Regions from separate parts of the Bradyrhizobium sp. LM2.9 genome, predicted to be linked through region 1. Evidence: predicted binding sites of a transcription regulator. Region 1 holds the regulator's gene; each other region holds the start of a gene.
The links. Region 1 encodes LexA, which represses DNA repair genes until DNA is damaged. Its sites were predicted from a motif close to TGTTCNNNNTGTGTTCNG; they were not measured.

Region 1 (5,580 bases):
AGCTCGATCACGGTCGCGGCGCCATGCACGTGCTGCCCGAGATCGTCGATGCCGTGAAGGGCCGCGCGAAAATCATGGTCGATGGCGGTGTCTGTCGCGGCACCGACATCGTCAAGGCAATAGCGGCGGGCGCCGACCTCGTCGGCATCGGCCGGCTGCAATGCTGGGCACTGGCGGCGGCCGGCGAAGCCGGCGTGGCGCGCATGCTGGAGCTGCTCGAGGACGAAGTGCTGCGTTGCCTCGGCTTGCTGGGTGCGACTTCGTTCACCGAGGTCGACAAATCCTGCCTCCATGCAGCGACCGCAACCAACGCGCCGAGCGTGTTCAGCGCGTTTCCGCTGTTCGACCACGAGCCATATCGATACTGAGTGAAAGGACGCAATGACACCGCTCTCTCCCGGCAGCGCGGATGCGCTTCTGTTCGATCTCGGCCGCGTGGTGCTCGATATCGATTTCTCCAAGGCGATCGCCTGCTGGGCGGGACATGCCGGCTGCGAGCCCGATGCCATCGTCGCGCGCTACGTGCGGGACAGCGAAGCCTATCGGCTGCACGAGGTGGGCAAGCTCAGTGACGAGGACTATTTCGCCTCGTTGCGAGATTCGCTCGGAATCGGCATTTCGGACGCGCAGTTCCTGGAAGGCTGGAACGCGATCTTCACCGGCGAAATGCCTGATATCGCCGAGCTGTTGCCGCGGGCAGCGAAGCAGATGCCGCTCTACGTCTTCTCCAATACCAACCGGCCGCACGTGGACTATTTCTCGAAGGAATATGCCGACGTCCTCCGCCATTTCCGCGAGCTGTATTTGTCGTCCAGCATCGGCCTGCGCAAACCGAATGCGGAGGCCTTCGACCACGTCGTTGCTGCGATCGGCGTGCCCGCCGGGCGTATCGTGTTCTTCGACGATCTTGCCGAGAACATTGAAGGCGCGCGGGCGCGCGGCTTGACGGCGGTGCATGTGACCTCGCCGCGTGACGTCGGGATCGCCCTCAAGGCGCTGGGGATCTGACCGCCGGCCTGGCGCATTGCCAGGCAAGCCGACCTGCCGATCCGGAACAATTTCACCCGGGGACGAGGAACCAAAACACTTTGTGCATTTTTAGACAGAGTTCCGGGAACGGAATGCCACCCTCCGGACTCTTGAGTCCGTTGGGACTTCTACGGACGGATGCATCATCGTGTTGGGCAAGACCTACCTCACCAAGCAGGCCTCTCTTCTTCTTGAATTCGCCAGGACAACTTCAGACTCGGACCTTTCCGCCAAGCTCGTGAGCAAGGCCGCCGACCTGAAATCCCAGGCCGATCCGCTTCCCGACAAGGATCAGGGGTCGAAGGCGCCCGACGTAAGTCCCGAGCAGACAGGGACCTGATAGGCGCTGGCCGGGGCGCTCGTCATTCTCGTCCCTGCCATGGTCACTCTCCTGCCGATCTGTCTCGTTCCTCGGATCATGCCGCGACGGGCTTGATCTTGCCTTCCAGAACAATGTGAAGCAGCGGGATGACTGTCCCCGCTCAGCTGTTTTTGCCTCTGCGCCCGCGCTCGGCTAGAAGACTTGCGGAACATTCGCCCGAACGTGCCGAGCAGGAGTTTTCGCCGTGGCCTTGATGCCGGTTTCTGACGCGCTTGCCGCGGTGCTGGCGGGTGCAGAGCCGCTGCCCGAAGAGATGGTTGCCATCGACGAAGCCTACCATCGCGTGCTCGCGCGCGACGCCGCGGCCCGGCGCACGCAGCCGCCACAGGCGATGTCGGCGATGGATGGCTACGCGGTGCGTGCGGCCGATGCCGCGACGATCGATTCGAAGCTCACCGTCATCGGCGAGGTCGCGGCAGGTCGGCCGTTCGCGGGAACAGTCGGCGCCGGCGAGGCCGTGCGGATCTTCACCGGCGGCGTCGTTCCCTACGGCGCCGACGCCGTCGTGATCCAGGAGGACACGGTCGCCGACGGCAAGCGCATCACGATCAAGGAAGCCGCGATCGCCGGACGGCACATCCGGCCCGCCGGTGTCGATTTCCGCGACGGCGACGTGCTCCTGCGCAAGGGAAGCCGTCTCACCGAGCGCGACCTCGCGCTTGCGGCCGGGATGAATCACCCGCACCTCTCCGTTTGCCGACGTCCGAAGGTCGCGATCCTCGCCACCGGCGACGAGCTGGTGATGCCGGGCACCACGCCCGGTCACGGCCAGATCGTCTATTCCAACGGCTACGCCCTGCACGCTCTCGCTCGCAGCGAGGGCGCCGAGACCATCGACCTCGGTATTGCCGCCGACACGCTTGAGGCCACCACCGTCGGCATTCGACGCGCCCGCGAGAGCGGAGCCGACATCCTGATCACGACCGGCGGCGCATCGGTCGGCGACCACGATCTGGTCCAGCAGGCGCTGAGGGACGAAGGCATAACGATGGCGTTCTGGAAGATCGCGATGCGGCCGGGCAAGCCGATGATGCACGGGCGGCTCGGCGCGATGGAGGTGATCGGCCTGCCGGGCAATCCCGTGTCGTCCTACGTCTGCGCTTTCCTGTTCTTGGTGCCGCTGATTCGCGCTCTCTCGGGCCGTTCAGTGATTCACCATCGCCGCGAGCGCGCCGTGCTCGGCCGCGACGTCGGCGCCAACGACCAGCGGGAGGACTATCTACGCGCGCATCTGGAGGAGCGCGACGACGGCACGCGCGTTGCCCTTCCCGTCAACCATCAGGACTCTTCGCTGCTTGCGAATCTCGCTGCGGCACAGGTACTTCTCGTGCGCGCACCGTTCGCGCCGAAAGCCGAAGCAGGCACACCTTGCGAGGTGTTGCGGCTCCCCGTGTGAGCGCCCCGACAACGCATGTTCCGCGAACTTCGCTCTGTTCACGGTAAATTAAGCAGTTGCGGAACACATATCGAACATATAGTGTCCGTTCATGATTTGTTTCGAGCGTGTAGCGGCTTATTGCTGAATTCAGCGTCTCGGAATCGAACGACATCAAACGGGAGACTTTGGTCGAGATGTTAACGCGCAAACAATACGAGCTTCTGCGGTTCATCAATGAACGTCTGAAGGAAAGCGGCGTGCCGCCCTCCTTCGACGAGATGAAGGATGCGCTCGACCTGCGCTCGAAGTCGGGCATCCATCGCCTGATCACGGCGCTCGAGGAGCGCGGCTTCATCCGACGCCTGCCCAATCGCGCCCGTGCGATCGAGGTCATCAAATTGCCCGAGCTCCAGGCCGCCGCCGGCAGCCGCCGCGGCTTCACGCCGAGCGTCATTGAGGGCAATCTCGGCAAGGTGCGTGCGAGCTCCAGCCTGCCCGCGGACGATGGTGAACGTCCGGTCGCGGTGCCGGTGATGGGCCGGATCGCGGCCGGCACACCGATCGAGGCGTTACAGACCCGCAGCCACACTATCAGCGTACCGCCTGACATGCTTGGCTCGGGCGAGCACTACGCGCTCGAAGTGCGCGGCGATTCCATGGTCGAGGCCGGCATCCTCGACGGCGACATGGCGCTGATCCAGCGCAACGAGAGCGCCGATACCGGCGACATCGTGGTGGCGCTGATCGACGACGAGGAAGCAACCCTCAAGCGCTTCCGCCGCCGCGGCGCATCGATCGCGCTCGAGCCCGCCAACGGCGCCTATGAGGTGCGCATCCTGCCGCCGAACCGGGTGAAAATTCAGGGCAAGCTGATCGGGCTGTACCGAAAGTACTGAGCCTGTACGGCAGTCACGCAATTCCAATTGGAGTGGACGGATTGCCCGCTCCGGCTGGATAGTCATCCTGGTTCTGCACAGATTATCCGGCCGCTTCTCCGGCGGTCCATCCTCGACACGCCGCGCCAAGCATCCCAGAGGCTTCGCGGCGTTCCGGTTTGAGGAGACGTCTGCGCAACGGCATCTCCGGCCGCTGACGTGCGCGACCGAAATGCCCAGGAGCAGGCTTTGTTCCTCGCCGATTCGGGAAAGATAAAGTGATCGCGGCGTGCGGAAACCAGCCGCAGATTTGCCCATAACCAAGCAGAGGCTTGTGTGTTTCCACTCTGATAGGGGCCTGCGCCTCGATAAGAGACGCCGGTTGCTATCCCAGCATGAGGAGCACCCGATGTGTGACTACAGCCTGCATGCCATCGCGTCGCGCCCCGCCGAAATCGGCGAGACGGTCGTCACGACAACCTTCCGCGGCACCTCGACGCGTGGTTTTGCGTCCGCAGCCGATCCGACTGTGGCCGTCTGCCTGCTGCCGGGAACGGAGCTCGCCTTCGCCGACAACATCCGCTACGACAATCGCTGGATCTGGACACGCACGATCAATTCCCGTGTCGGCAAGTTCGGCAAGATCGATCCGCACATTCCCGACCGCCATCATGACGCGATCGAATTCCCCGACGGCAAATACGTGCTGGTGACCCAGCTTGTCGAAGGACAGCGCGCGACCGTGCTGCAACTGCCGGTGACGCTGCCGGCCGGCGAGCGCGAGCACAAGCCGCAGATCATGGCCAACAGGCAGCCGACCATCACGCGCCTGCCGATCGGCTGACACGGTCGCCCTCCGGCCACGGGATCGGAGGCCAGGATTGATTTGCAATCGCCGGCCGTGGCCGGCGAGGTGGTGTGGTTTGCGTCCAGCGAATCCGATCGGATGCACCAGCCGACTGCATCTCTCCGCACGATCCGATTAATCGTCGGCTTGCAAATCGATTTCCGCCGGCGTTGCGTCCTTGCTGCGTGGCGGGATCGCTTTCGGCGCAAGACTGCCGTCGAAATCACCTTCGCCTGCGCCGGCCGGCAACCAGGGACGGCTCGTGCCTCTTTCCCTCACCGCCTGAACTGCAAAGCCGTCACCACGCTGCGTCAGCGCCAGCGCGCTCTGGCTCGCGAGCCGCCGTCGATCGACCACCATCGCGGCGCAATCGGGCGGCGCGGGACGTGCCGTCACCACCAGCGCGGCGCGGTTGCAATCGTCCGCCAGCGCGTCGATGCGCAGTGCCAGCGCGACCAGCCGCCCATCGGCGAGCGGCGTCACGCAGCCGGATTCATCGCAAGACACGCCGGCGGCCAGCGAGGCGCTGGCGGCATCGCGCGGATCGGCGTCGGCAGCCAACCACTCCTTGAGCAAAAAGCTATCCTTGCTCGTCTTGATCAGGTGAAGATGTCCGTCCTTGCCCCGCACCGCGACGCTCTGGCCATCCCCGGCAATCAGGATGTCGGGCTGCCGCACCGACAGCCCCCAGAGGATCGCGACCAGCAGCACCAGTGCGCCGGACCAGCGCAGCGGCGTGCGCAACAGGCCCAGCACGATGATCCCCAGGCTCGCCGCGATCAGCGGCGCGATGCCGAAAGCCGGGATGCGGCCGATCGCGCCCGGCAATGCCGCGACCCAGCGCGAGACCACGACCATCCAGTCGATGCCGATCCCCATCAGCCACCAGAACACGCTATCGAGCCCGAAGGGAGCCGCAAGCAGCCCGAGCAGCCCCGCCGGCATCACCAGCGCCGAGACCACCGGCATCGCACCGAGATTGGCGAGCACGCCGAACGGGGTGATTCGGTGGAAGTGGAAAGCGGCATAGGGCGTGGTCGCAAGTCCCGCGATCAGCGAAGCCATGAAC
Region 2 (5,580 bases), 800 kb from region 1:
CCCGCGGTCGCGACCCGGCTGCGACAAGGGTGACAAGGCGCGGGCGATCCGCGGCGCCATGGATGATCAAGGAGTCGATGATGAAGCTTTTCCGTATGGCCGCGGTGCTGGCTGTCCTGGCGGTACCGGCCGTGCTGGCGGGACCGGCCTATGCGCAAATGCCCAATCTCAATTTGCTGCAGGAAGGGCCGAGCAAGACCCCCGAGGAGAAGGCCGCGGAAGCCGAGCGTGACAAGGCCTACAAGGAAACGCTGAAGAAGATTCCGGACTCCAAGGCGTCTAACGATCCATGGGGCGGCATGCGCTCCGATCCGCCGAAGCAGCCGGCGGCGCCAAAGGCCTCGGCCGCAACCGGTGCGCCGAAGAAGAAATCCGGCACGACTGCCAATTGACCGTCTGACCGATCGGAGGCGGCTGACGCCTCCGGCCGGGACTCCTGTTCGACCGGCCTGCTTCCTACATCTCGTGAGAGCGTATTTCGAGGAGGCAGGACATGGCCGATCGTCCGCGGGATCTCGCCGAGCGGATGGCGCGCCGGCGCAAGCTGGGCGGCAAGCCCGGCCCGACGGCCGGCGACGGCTATCTGCGCGAGACCTTCACGCTGCCGCGCGCGGCGGCGCGGGAGAGGGCGCAGGCTTTCTTCGCCCGCTACCCCAAGGCCCGGCTATATGAGCGCGGTCGAGAACTGGCGCGAGCTGCCCGGCGGCGACATCGAATTCACGATGCGGCGGCTGCCCAGCGCGGATTAGGGCCAGCCCTATTCGAAGGTTTCGGATGTGATGCGGATCCGGAACACGGGCTCCTTGGCCTCGTCCAGCAGCTCCATGTGCCATTCGGAATTTTCCTGGAGCTTGCGGGCGATGCCGGCGGCCATGTCGGCGCAGACGCTGGTCATCTCCTTCCAGGCCAAATCGCGATCGGCAAATTCCGACGCCTGGTCGGCACAGCCGGAATAGCGGCCGTTCCGGATTCGGAAGAAGTAGAGCGGCATGGTTGGCACCGATTGCGCGTTACATCCCCCAGGGAAGGCCATCCCTCAAGGCCATCCCTCAAGGTCACGGGCGCGCGCACTCCAATCCCAAACCATCCTGAGATCAATTCCGGGCGGCTACGGAATACATCCGGGGCGCCCGTGCCCGTGGTTCTCCGACCATGAACAAAGTTCCTGGGCCCCGCAGGGGCGCTGCGACGGCATGTGGCTTGCTTGGCCTGATGACGGCCAAACAACATGGGCGCGTCATGCTCGGCATCCCTCGCCGCTACTCTCATTTCGTCTTCGGTGTCATCCAGTCCGGCTTGACCTCGCTGATCGCGGCGGGGATTGCCAGCTTTCCCGCAGGGACCGCGATGGTCTTCCTCACGCACTGGATCGTGTCGTGGCTGATCGCATGGGTCGCAATGCTGCCGATCGTGCTGCTCGCAGCGCCGGCGATCCGCGCCTTCTCGCTGCGGCTGACGCGGGAAGAGGGGGGCTCGCAAACCGGCCGGCCGGCATGAAAAAACCCCGCTTGGGGAGAGCCAAGCGGGGCAGAAGGTTATTGGAGGCTGAGGTGCTGGGCTGCAACACCATAGCCAGATAAGCCTAGCCGGCTCAGCTTACGACAGCCTGACAAAGACGCGAATCGGATCCAGCCCGCTGCGTTCGCCCGCGCCCGCAAACAGGAAAACCCCGCGCGGGGAGAGCGGGGTCGTCGTCTGGGTATGGAGGGCCGGTGTTGGTCAACCGGACACGACCAGAGCTTGCGCGCGCCTGACAGTGGCGGCGAAAGTCGAGGCCGCAGACTGGCCCCGCACCCGTCCCAATTTCGACATCCGTTCGCACAACTCAGAACACAAGGGCGGGCGAGATTTCGCACCGACGGTGCGGCCATGGGGGAAACGTGGCGCGCCGGCAACGGGGTGGCATCATGGACAACGTAGAGCGGTCATTCGCCGCCGCGACGGCGGCTGGCTTCGTGGTGCTGGTGATCGGCATCGGGTTGCTGGTTCTGCTGTAGGGGTGGTGCAGGCATGCCGTGAGACGGCGGCCGGCCCGATCCAAATTGCGCTCCAGTGGTGGAAGACGCATGCGCGCCTTTCAAAAAACGCGAAAACAACCCCATGCACAGTAGCTCTCTGGGAAATGTCCGCGTTCCATCAATGAGTTACAGGTAGTATCTTGATACCATACCGTGCTCGGATTCGCCTCCAGGATATGCGAATCCCGATTCCCGTGCCGACCGCTCCCGGCGGGCATTGTCTCCGGTGCGGACCGGGCGGCGGGCACCGCCACCGCCTGCCGCGTCCGGCAGCGTGTCCTTTCGTCAGCGCCGAAGCCCGTCCTGTGCGGATTAATGAACCCTGATCGCGTCCAGCGGCAAACGGAGCTCGGCGGCCCGCTCTTCGCGGTCCTTCTTGCGAAACTCGTTTTCCTTGCGCTCGAACTTGATCATCTCTTCCCGCGCGGCCTCCAGCAGGGGATTGTGCCTGGTCGTATCGTGGTGCGTGTCCGTCATGACTGAGGTCCCCGGAGTTGCGGTCCCGTGTCCCGGAAGAAGGCCGCAGACCGCAAAAAGGTTCGGTGCCGCAGGATTACGGAATTCTGACGGCGTGCAGGTCATCGGTCTTTGATGTGCGTCAGCTTTGGTCGAGGAGGGGCGCCGGAATTACGATGGAACGAAAGAGGCCGCCCACTGAGGCGGCTCTTCCTTCGACTATCGCTTATCAGCTTGCCCGTGATTTGTTCCGCTATCCGGACCAATGTATGTGCCGGTCCGCATACATTGCTTCCAAGCCCCCTCGCACTTCTTTGAGCCCTTAGACAGGCAGATATTTTTGTAGTCTGAGCATGACATTGCTTGAGCAGGATGCGCCGTGACAATCCCGATTGAAGCAGCAATCCACAAAACCAACCACTTGTTCATTACGTCTCCCCCATTCAATCCGGCAGATCATACATACAATCCGAGGGAAATCGCCTCTCTCTCGTATGGGCGAACAATCAGGAAAGCGGAGAGAGTTGCGATAGGAAAAATTGCTCGTTTTCAAAACAGGCCACGGGACCTTTTCAAACTGGGCCGCCAGGGGTCGAAACAGGCCAGCACCCAAATCTGCAAAAGAACATATTGCGAACCTAGAACAAATGGGGTACATTGTCTTTATCGACGGACCGCCTCGCCAATCGTTTGTCCCTCACGCGAATCCTCGTCATAAGGAGCACGACCCGATGTCCACCACTGCGCTGCGTATCGTCGAAGGATCCTCCATGGACAAGAGTAAAGCCCTGGCCGCCGCGCTTTCCCAGATCGAGCGGCAGTTCGGCAAGGGCTCGGTGATGAAGCTCGGCAAGAACGACCGCTCGATGGATGTCGAGGCGATCTCCTCGGGCTCGCTTGGGCTTGATATTGCGCTCGGGATCGGCGGCTTGCCGAGGGGGCGCGTCGTGGAAATCTACGGGCCGGAATCCTCGGGCAAGACCACGCTGGCGCTGCACACGGTGGCGGAAGGGCAGAAGAAGGGCGGCATCTGCGCCTTCATCGACGCCGAACACGCGCTCGACCCGGTCTATGCGCGCAAGCTGGGCGTCAACATCGACGAGCTCCTGATCTCCCAGCCGGACACCGGCGAGCAGGCGCTGGAAATCTGCGACACGCTGGTGCGCTCGGGCGCGGTGGATGTGCTGGTGATCGATTCGGTTGCGGCGCTGGTACCGAAAGCCGAGCTCGAGGGCGAGATGGGCGATGCGTTGCCGGGTCTGCAGGCCCGCCTGATGAGCCAGGCGCTGCGCAAGCTGACCGCGTCCATCAACAAGTCCAACACCATGGTCATTTTCATCAACCAGATCCGGATGAAGATCGGCGTGATGTACGGTTCGCCGGAAACCACCACCGGCGGCAACGCGCTGAAGTTCTACGCCTCCATCCGTTTGGACATTCGCCGCATCGGCGCGATCAAGGAGCGTGACGAGGTGGTCGGCAACACCACGCGGGTCAAGGTGGTGAAGAACAAGCTGGCGCCGCCTTTCAAGCAGGTCGAGTTCGACATCATGTATGGCGAAGGCGTCTCCAAGATGGGCGAGATCCTCGATCTCGGCGTCAAGGCCGGCATCGTCGAAAAATCCGGCGCATGGTTCTCCTATGACAGCCAGCGTCTTGGCCAGGGCCGCGAGAATTCGAAAGCGTTCCTGAAGGCCAACCCCGACATCACCGCCAAGATCGAAACCTCGATCCGCCAGAACTCCGGCCTGATCGCCGAGCAGATTCTCGCCGGCAGCCCCGAGCGTGACGCCGACGGCGACGAGCCGGCGGACGAGTAAGCGTCAAGCCTAGAGTTTTTCGCGAGGAGCGGGCGCTGAAGACGTTGAGTTGCCGACGTCGTCAGTGCCCGTTTCGTTTTGCGTTGCATTGATCAGGTGGTGCGATGAAGCGTCTGATCTTGACCAGTTCGTCCGGAAGCGCGCTCGCCCGATCGGGGTTGGCGGAGCTTGTCATTTCATTCTCGTTTCACTTCGAGTGGGGACCGCTGCCCTCGCCCGAAAAGCTCGCAGCCTATTTCGCGGCGCGCTCCGCGAATCTCGGGCCAGGTGATCATTGGTCTGATTGGGGCATCCGGTGGCCCAAGGGCATCAAGGATCGCAAAGATTTGCCCCTTGCGGACTTCTGCGAGCGATATGACGTGATCGAACTTTGGTTCGATCCAGCTCCCAGCGATCAATTGCAGCTCGTCTGCTTGCTGGACTACCTCAGCTCCTGCTCCTCGCTGGTGCGAAAGCTTAGACTTCGACTTGTGGCATCCGATCTGATGATAGAAAGCGGTGAGGATCTCGCCGCGTCCGAGCCGCACATTCATGTCGCGCGTATCACGGCCCGAGAGTTCGAGACTGCCAAGTTGGCGTGGTCGGCCTACCGCGCGGCGACCCCTGAGGCTTGCGTCGATCTCGTTCATCAAGATCTCAGTGCGTTGTTGATGCTGCGCCCGGCCTTGCTCGATCTCTTGGCAGAACTCCCGTCGCCTTCGACGGGACTCGGTGCGACCGAGATGCGATTCCTGGAGATGCTTGCCGGAGGATTTGCAAACACGAATGCGTTGTTTCACCTGCGTTCGCATCGGCGGACGTTCGTGTTTGGAGAGACTGAGTTAGGCCGGTTGCTCGACGGGCTTGCGCTTGGCCCCAGTCCTGCAGTGGGCCGGATTGGACGACGAGCTGCGCACGATCTATCGCGAGAATCACAGAGATCGGCACGCCGCATATCTACGCAGCCGGTTGTCGCTGACGGAGTTTGGCGAGGCAGTTCTTGCAGGCAAGGAAGATTTCAGTCGCCACAATCCGATCGACCGCTGGTGGGGCGGCACGCGGCTGACCAACGACCGGCTGTGGCGTTACGGCTCTGTTTTAACCAAGCCTTGAGGCCCCGAGCATGACGCGGCTTGTTCTGACAACAGACTCTTCCGCTGCCGGCGCCCTCGAACAGGCCAGCCTGGGCGATCTCGTGCTCGCGATCAATCGTCGATTTGTCTGGGGTGCGCCGCCATCCGGCGCAGAGCTTGAAGCGTTCTTTGCTCCGCATACGACACAGCTACCCGGCCTTCATTGGCTGGATG
Region 3 (5,580 bases), 2.6 Mb from region 1:
ATCGCCGCGCTGATCGACGTCTACAAGGGCTATCCGCAAGACAAGGACCGCGACCAGATCCGCCGCATCGCGCAGCAGCGCCTCGGCCTCGTCGTCGATTTCCTTCCGGCCGGCGACATGCCGCCGCCCGGGCCAAAGCCGTTCTTCTCGCTGCTCGACCAGACCCTGTCGGTGCAGCTCGGCCGCCAGATCGGGCGCTCGTTCTGGATCGACACGGTCGGCCGCTCCAACCTCGTCGAGATCCGGATCCAGCTCGACGATGCCGTGATGCGCGTGTTCGCGCAGCGCAGCGCCGCCTATGCCTCGAACTCGGAGATTTTCCTGTTCTGGATGGTGGGAACGTCCTCGATCCTGCTGATCGTCGCGGTGCTGTTCCTGCGCAACCAGATCAAGCCGATCCTGCGTCTTGCGGACGCCGCCGAAAGCTTCGGCAAGGGCCGCGAGGCGCCGAACTTCAGGCCGCGCGGCGCGCGCGAGGTGCGGCGCGCGTCGGTCGCCTTCCTCGAAATGAAATCGCGCATCGAGCGCACGATGGAGCAGCGCACCGCGATGCTCGCCGGCGTCAGTCACGATCTGCGCACGATCCTGACGCGGTTCAAGCTCGAACTGGCGCTGATCGGCGACAGCCCTGAAATGGAGGGCATGCGCAAGGACGTCGACGAGATGTCGATGATGCTGGAAGATTACCTCGCGTTTGCCCGTGGCGATTCCGGCGAGCAGTCGCAGCCGACCGACATGGCACAGGCGCTCGAGGAGTTGCGCAGCGACGCCGAACGCCACGGCCACACCGCGACCGTCGCGTTCAACGGGCTGCCCGTGGTCACGGTGAAGCCGGCCTCGTTCAAGCGCTGCCTCGCCAACCTCGTCACCAACGCCGCCCGCTACGGCAGAAGCATCGCCATCACCGGCCAGCGCGATCACCGTTATTTGACCGTGACGGTCGACGACGACGGGCCGGGCATTCCCGCCCATCTGCGCGAAGAGGTGTTCAAGCCGTTCCTGCGGCTGGACAACGCCCGCAACCAGGACGAAGGCGGCACCGGCCTAGGCCTCGCGATCGCACGCGACATCGCCCGCTCGCATGGCGGCGACATCACGCTCGGCGATAGCCCGATGGGCGGATTAAGGGCGAGCGTGCGGATACCGGTATAACGGATGTAGCCGCAACAGTCCTATTTCGGCAGCAGCGTCTTCAGCTTGTCGATGTCGCGCACGTTCATCTTGAAGCCGCCCGGCATCACGATGTCGCCGGGCTTCTGCTCGGGCTTGCAGGCTCCGAGCCACTTGGCTTCGAGTGTCATCGTGGAATCGCGCCCCGCGGCGCCGGCGGCGCCACCTTGTGCGTGCGACGAGGTCTTCACCGTGTAGGCCGAATTGAAATCGCCCGTGATCTCGGCATGCGAGGTCGTGCTGATGCCGGCGACACTGCACTCGGAATCGCTGACATAGCCGGTCGCGGTCTTCTTGATGTCCTGCTTGGCGCAGATCTGCTTGGCCATCGGGGAGACGTTGTTGTTCATCTCCTTGTCGACGGTCTCGTCGGTGCAGTGCTGCATGGTCATTTCGGGCACGGGCGTACCGGTCCTGAGCATCTTCAATTCCCAGAGACCAGCTTTGCGCATCGGCAGATCGTCGGCGCTGGCTACGCCGGCCGACAAGACGAGGCAAAGGGCCGAGCCGAGCAAAGCGAGTTTGCGCGTCATGTGAGAAGCTCCCGGCTGAGAGATTGCTGGCGTTACGAAAACGCCTCAGTAGAGCGTGCGGATCGGCTTGTCGGCAGCGCCATAGGGCACCCAGCGGCACGAGAACGAGATGTAGCCGCCCTCATAGGCCTGCACCCCCAGGAATTTCGCGACTTTTCCGTAGCGCGCGCAATGATCGACCGCGACCTGCCGCGCATCGACCTGGGTTGCCATCGAATAGGCGATGATGCCGCCGGTGTCGTTGCCCTTGAACGGAGGCACCGGAAGGATATCGGCGCGCGCCGACTGGCTCGCCATCATACCCAAGGCAAGTAGGCCCGCGGCCGCAATGATTCGCATTCCCGTCACTCCGATTGGTTGGTGGCAGTTTACGGTGCCGGGGCGGCGGTGGAAAGAACGGAAGGCCGGTTGCTGCGACCTTGTGGTCAACTCGTCGGCGAGTGTTGCCGCGCTGCACTTGACCCCGCGCGGCCTTCACGGCACCGTCCGTCCCTCGCAGATCATGCTGTCTGGATTGCCCATGCGCGCCTCGACCTCCCTGAAATCGCTCCGCTTTGCCACCGTGCTCGGCCTCCTGTTCGGGGCGCTGTCGCTCGGTGAGGCCAGGGCCGCCAATCCGCTGGAGCTGAATTTCTGGCTGAGCGGGCCGCGCTATGACGGCAACGTCTCCGAATGCGACAGGGCGCTGCCGACGATCGCTTCCCAGTTCTTGGAGAAGGAAAGCTCGTTCTGGAATTCCTCGTTGAAGATCACCGGCTTCGCCGCGGTTCGCGAGACCGCGTTCCGGCCCTGGGCACCCGATAACATTCCGCGCCGCTTTTGCAGCGGCGAGGCCATGCTCACGGACGGCAAGATGCGCAAGGTGCACTTCTCGATCATCGAGGATGGCGGCTTCGCCAGCTTCGGCCAGGGCGTCGAATGGTGCGTGGTCGGGCTCGACCGCAACTGGGCCTACAACCCGTCCTGCCGCGCCGCCAAGCCTTAAGCAGCCTAAGCCTTAAGCAGCCCAGCCTCAGTCCAAGAAGCTCTGATTCGGTTGGCTGAAATGGCCGCCTGAATTTTGTTCTTGAAATGTTCCTATCGCCTGCTAGGCTTGCTGCACAGTCTAGTTGAGGGGGTCGCCATGTTTCATTCCAGATTGCATTCGTTCTCCCGCCTGATGATCTCGCTGACGCTTGCGGCCGGGCTGGCTGCGCTGGCCGGCGGCGCGAAGGCCGAGGACAAGCGGCAGAACGCGCCCGGCGAATTCGATTTTTATGTGCTGTCGCTGTCGTGGTCGCCCTCCTTCTGCGAGGAGGCGGCAGAGCGCGGCGGCCGCTCGCAGATCCAGTGCAGCGGACGGCCCTACGCTTTCGTGGTGCATGGTCTGTGGCCGCAATATGAGAACGGTTTTCCGGAATATTGCCAGCGGCCGTCGCCGCGGCTGAATCGCAGCATCGTCTCCTCGATGCTCGATCTGATGCCGGCGCCGGGGCTGATTTTCAACGAGTGGGACAAGCACGGCACCTGCTCGGGGCTCGCCGACCGCAGCTATTTCGAAACGATCCGAAAGGCGCGCGCCGCGATCAAGATTCCGGCCGAATATCTCGATCTATCGCAGGCCAAGACCGTGGCGCCGGCGGAGGTGGAGGAGGCCTTCATCAAGGCCAATCCGGGCCTCGGCAACGCCGCCGTCTCAATCACGTGCAACCGGACGCGGCTGTCCGAAGTCCGCATCTGCCTCAGCAAGGACCTGCAATTCCGCGCCTGCGAGGAGATCGACCGCCGCGCCTGCCGCCGCGACCAGGTGACGATGCCGCCGATCAGGGGTGGGTAGCCCCGGCGTCGTGCCTCTTTGCTCAAGCCGTCACGTGGCGTAGTGCTCTTGCATGAATTACCGCCACGCCTTTCACGCCGGAAGCTTCGCTGACGTCATCAAGCACATCGTGCTGGCGCGCATCGTCACCTATCTCCAGGACAAGCCGGGCGCCTTCCGCGTCATCGACACCCATGCGGGCGCCGGCCTCTACGATCTCGAAAGCGACGAGGCCCGCCGCGGCGGCGAGTGGCTGACGGGCATCGCCCGGCTGATGCAGGCGCGTTTCTCGAACGACACCATCGCGCTGACCAAGCCCTATCTCGATATTGTCCGCGCCTACAATCCGAAGGGCGAGCTCAAGGCTTATCCGGGCTCGCCGCTGATTGCGCGCGCCCTGATGCGGCCGCAGGACCGCCTCGTCGCCTGCGAACTCGAGCCGAAGGCGCGCAAAGCGCTGATCGGCGTGCTGCGCCACGACGAGCAGGCCCGCGTGGTCGATCTCGACGGCTGGATGGCGCTGCCGGCTTTCGTGCCGCCGAAGGAACGGCGCGGGCTCGTGCTGATCGACCCCCCGTTCGAGGCAAAGGACGAGTTCGACAAGCTGGGCGAGGCCTTCTCGGCGGCTTTTGCGAAATGGCCGACTGGTATCTATGTAATCTGGTATCCCGCCAAGAGCCGGCGCGCCACCGACGCACTGGTGCAATCAGTGGCGCGCCTCGCAGCCGCAGCAAAGCCGCCGGGAAATTGCCTGCGCCTCGAATTCAGTGTGTCGCCGCAAGCCGACGGCGCAACTCTCACCTCCACCGGGCTCTTGATCGTCAATCCGCCTTACACGCTGCAGGGCGAGCTCAAGACGATCCTGCCCGAGCTGGAAATGCCGCTCGGCCAGGGTGGCGCTGCCAGATTCCGATTAGAGGTGCCGAGGCCCTAACACTCCGGCATTCTTGGGAAAAATATGCAAGAGCCGTAGTCAATCTGCAAAGAACCGTATTATGCTGTTTCCGTGACTGGCTTTACGTTCCGCTTCCGCGAATGGTTGCGGCGGAGTGAAGGCCTAAGAAAGATCCGGTCGGACCGAATGGTCTGCCCAAGGATGGCCAGCTCCCGGGCTTCGTACGGCCCGGTCATGTCGTGACGTGCGTCTGCGTCGCGACGGAGGAGCAATGAGGGGGAGTTTCCCGATGGCCATGACGGGAACGGTCAAGTTTTTCAACGGCGAGCGCGGCTACGGATTCATCAAACCGGACGACGGCGGCCGCGACGTCTTCGTGCACATTACTGCCGTGGAGCGGGCCGGATTAAAGGACCTTGCCGAAGGACAGCGTATTACTTTCGAAGTCGAACCGGACAAGAAGGGGAAGGGGCCGAAGGCGGTCGATTTAGTCATCCTTTCCTAGCGAGTCCGACGCGAAAACACCGGCGCAAAAAAATCCCGGCCGCGAGCGGCCGGGAGGCTGTAGTCCGGTATTTTCTTCTTTGGGTATCAGAAGTGATAGTTCACGCCTGCGCGCACAACGCTGGCGCTATAGCCGTTTGACACGCCTGTAATCGCGAACTGACTCGTCGACAGATCGATGTAGAGATATTCGAGCTTGGCGCTCCAGTTCGGCGCGAACCCGACTTCCGCGCCGGCACCGATGGTCCAGCCGGCGCTGGTGTGCGACTCCGTCCAGCCGAACGTCTGTGCGCGCAGCTCGCCGAAGGCGAGGCCCGCGGTGCCGTAGACCAGCACGTTGCTGAAGGCATAGCCGGCGCGGCCGCGCAGGGTGCCGAACCACGGATTGGAGAACTTCCACGGCGCGAAGGTGTCGTCGGCACCCGTGGCCTGGATGTCGCCCTCGACGCCGAACACCCACGGGCCGTTCTGGAAATTGTAGCCGGCCTGAACACCGCCGACGAAGCCGGAGGGCTTTGCGGGATTGTTGTTCACCGAGCCCCATTCGTAGCCGAGATTGCCGCCGAGATACGGGCCCGCCCAGCTATAGCCGTTGAGCGGCTGATTGACCGTGTAGGGCGCACGCTGCCCGTAATTGAGATCGGCCGCCTTTGCCGAAGCCGTCCAGCCGGCTGCAACCAACG

Region 2: recA (recombinase RecA) is a predicted target of LexA. The motif match lies at 3,096-3,113, and genes of this name have one in related genera.
Region 3: ACVWW3_RS25710 (ribonuclease T2 family protein) is a predicted target of LexA. The motif match lies at 2,765-2,782, and genes of this name have one in related genera.

What each region holds. Positions count from the first base shown of each region.
Region 1 is NZ_JBSRYJ010000002.1:2,282,315-2,287,894, forward strand. Features, by position in the region: gene ACVWW3_RS12390 (alpha-hydroxy acid oxidase) at 1-368, shown strand, start outside; gene ACVWW3_RS12395 (HAD family hydrolase) at 382-1,008, shown strand; gene ACVWW3_RS12400 (hypothetical protein) at 1,178-1,369, shown strand; gene ACVWW3_RS12405 (molybdopterin molybdotransferase MoeA) at 1,596-2,807, shown strand; gene lexA (transcriptional repressor LexA) at 2,984-3,685, shown strand; gene ACVWW3_RS12415 (hypothetical protein) at 4,074-4,508, shown strand; partial or broken gene ACVWW3_RS12420 (ComEC/Rec2 family competence protein) at 4,647-5,580, opposite strand, start outside.
Region 2 is NZ_JBSRYJ010000002.1:3,083,684-3,089,263, reverse strand. Features, by position in the region: gene ACVWW3_RS16650 (hypothetical protein) at 81-392, shown strand; partial or broken gene ACVWW3_RS16645 (hypothetical protein) at 494-749, shown strand; gene ACVWW3_RS16640 (DUF6894 family protein) at 758-991, opposite strand; gene ACVWW3_RS16635 (DUF2798 domain-containing protein) at 1,240-1,497, shown strand; gene ACVWW3_RS16630 (hypothetical protein) at 2,331-2,495, opposite strand; gene recA (recombinase RecA) at 3,206-4,294, shown strand; gene ACVWW3_RS16620 (hypothetical protein) at 4,471-4,923, opposite strand; gene ACVWW3_RS16615 (hypothetical protein) at 5,171-5,386, shown strand; gene ACVWW3_RS16610 (hypothetical protein) at 5,397-5,580, shown strand, end outside.
Region 3 is NZ_JBSRYJ010000002.1:4,926,642-4,932,221, forward strand. Features, by position in the region: gene ACVWW3_RS25690 (ATP-binding protein) at 1-1,152, shown strand, start outside; gene ACVWW3_RS25695 (DUF3617 domain-containing protein) at 1,173-1,703, opposite strand; gene ACVWW3_RS25700 (hypothetical protein) at 1,749-2,042, opposite strand; gene ACVWW3_RS25705 (hypothetical protein) at 2,224-2,688, shown strand; gene ACVWW3_RS25710 (ribonuclease T2 family protein) at 2,827-3,519, shown strand; gene ACVWW3_RS25715 (23S rRNA (adenine(2030)-N(6))-methyltransferase RlmJ) at 3,572-4,432, shown strand; gene ACVWW3_RS25720 (cold-shock protein) at 4,683-4,898, shown strand; gene ACVWW3_RS25725 (outer membrane protein) at 4,985-5,580, opposite strand, start outside.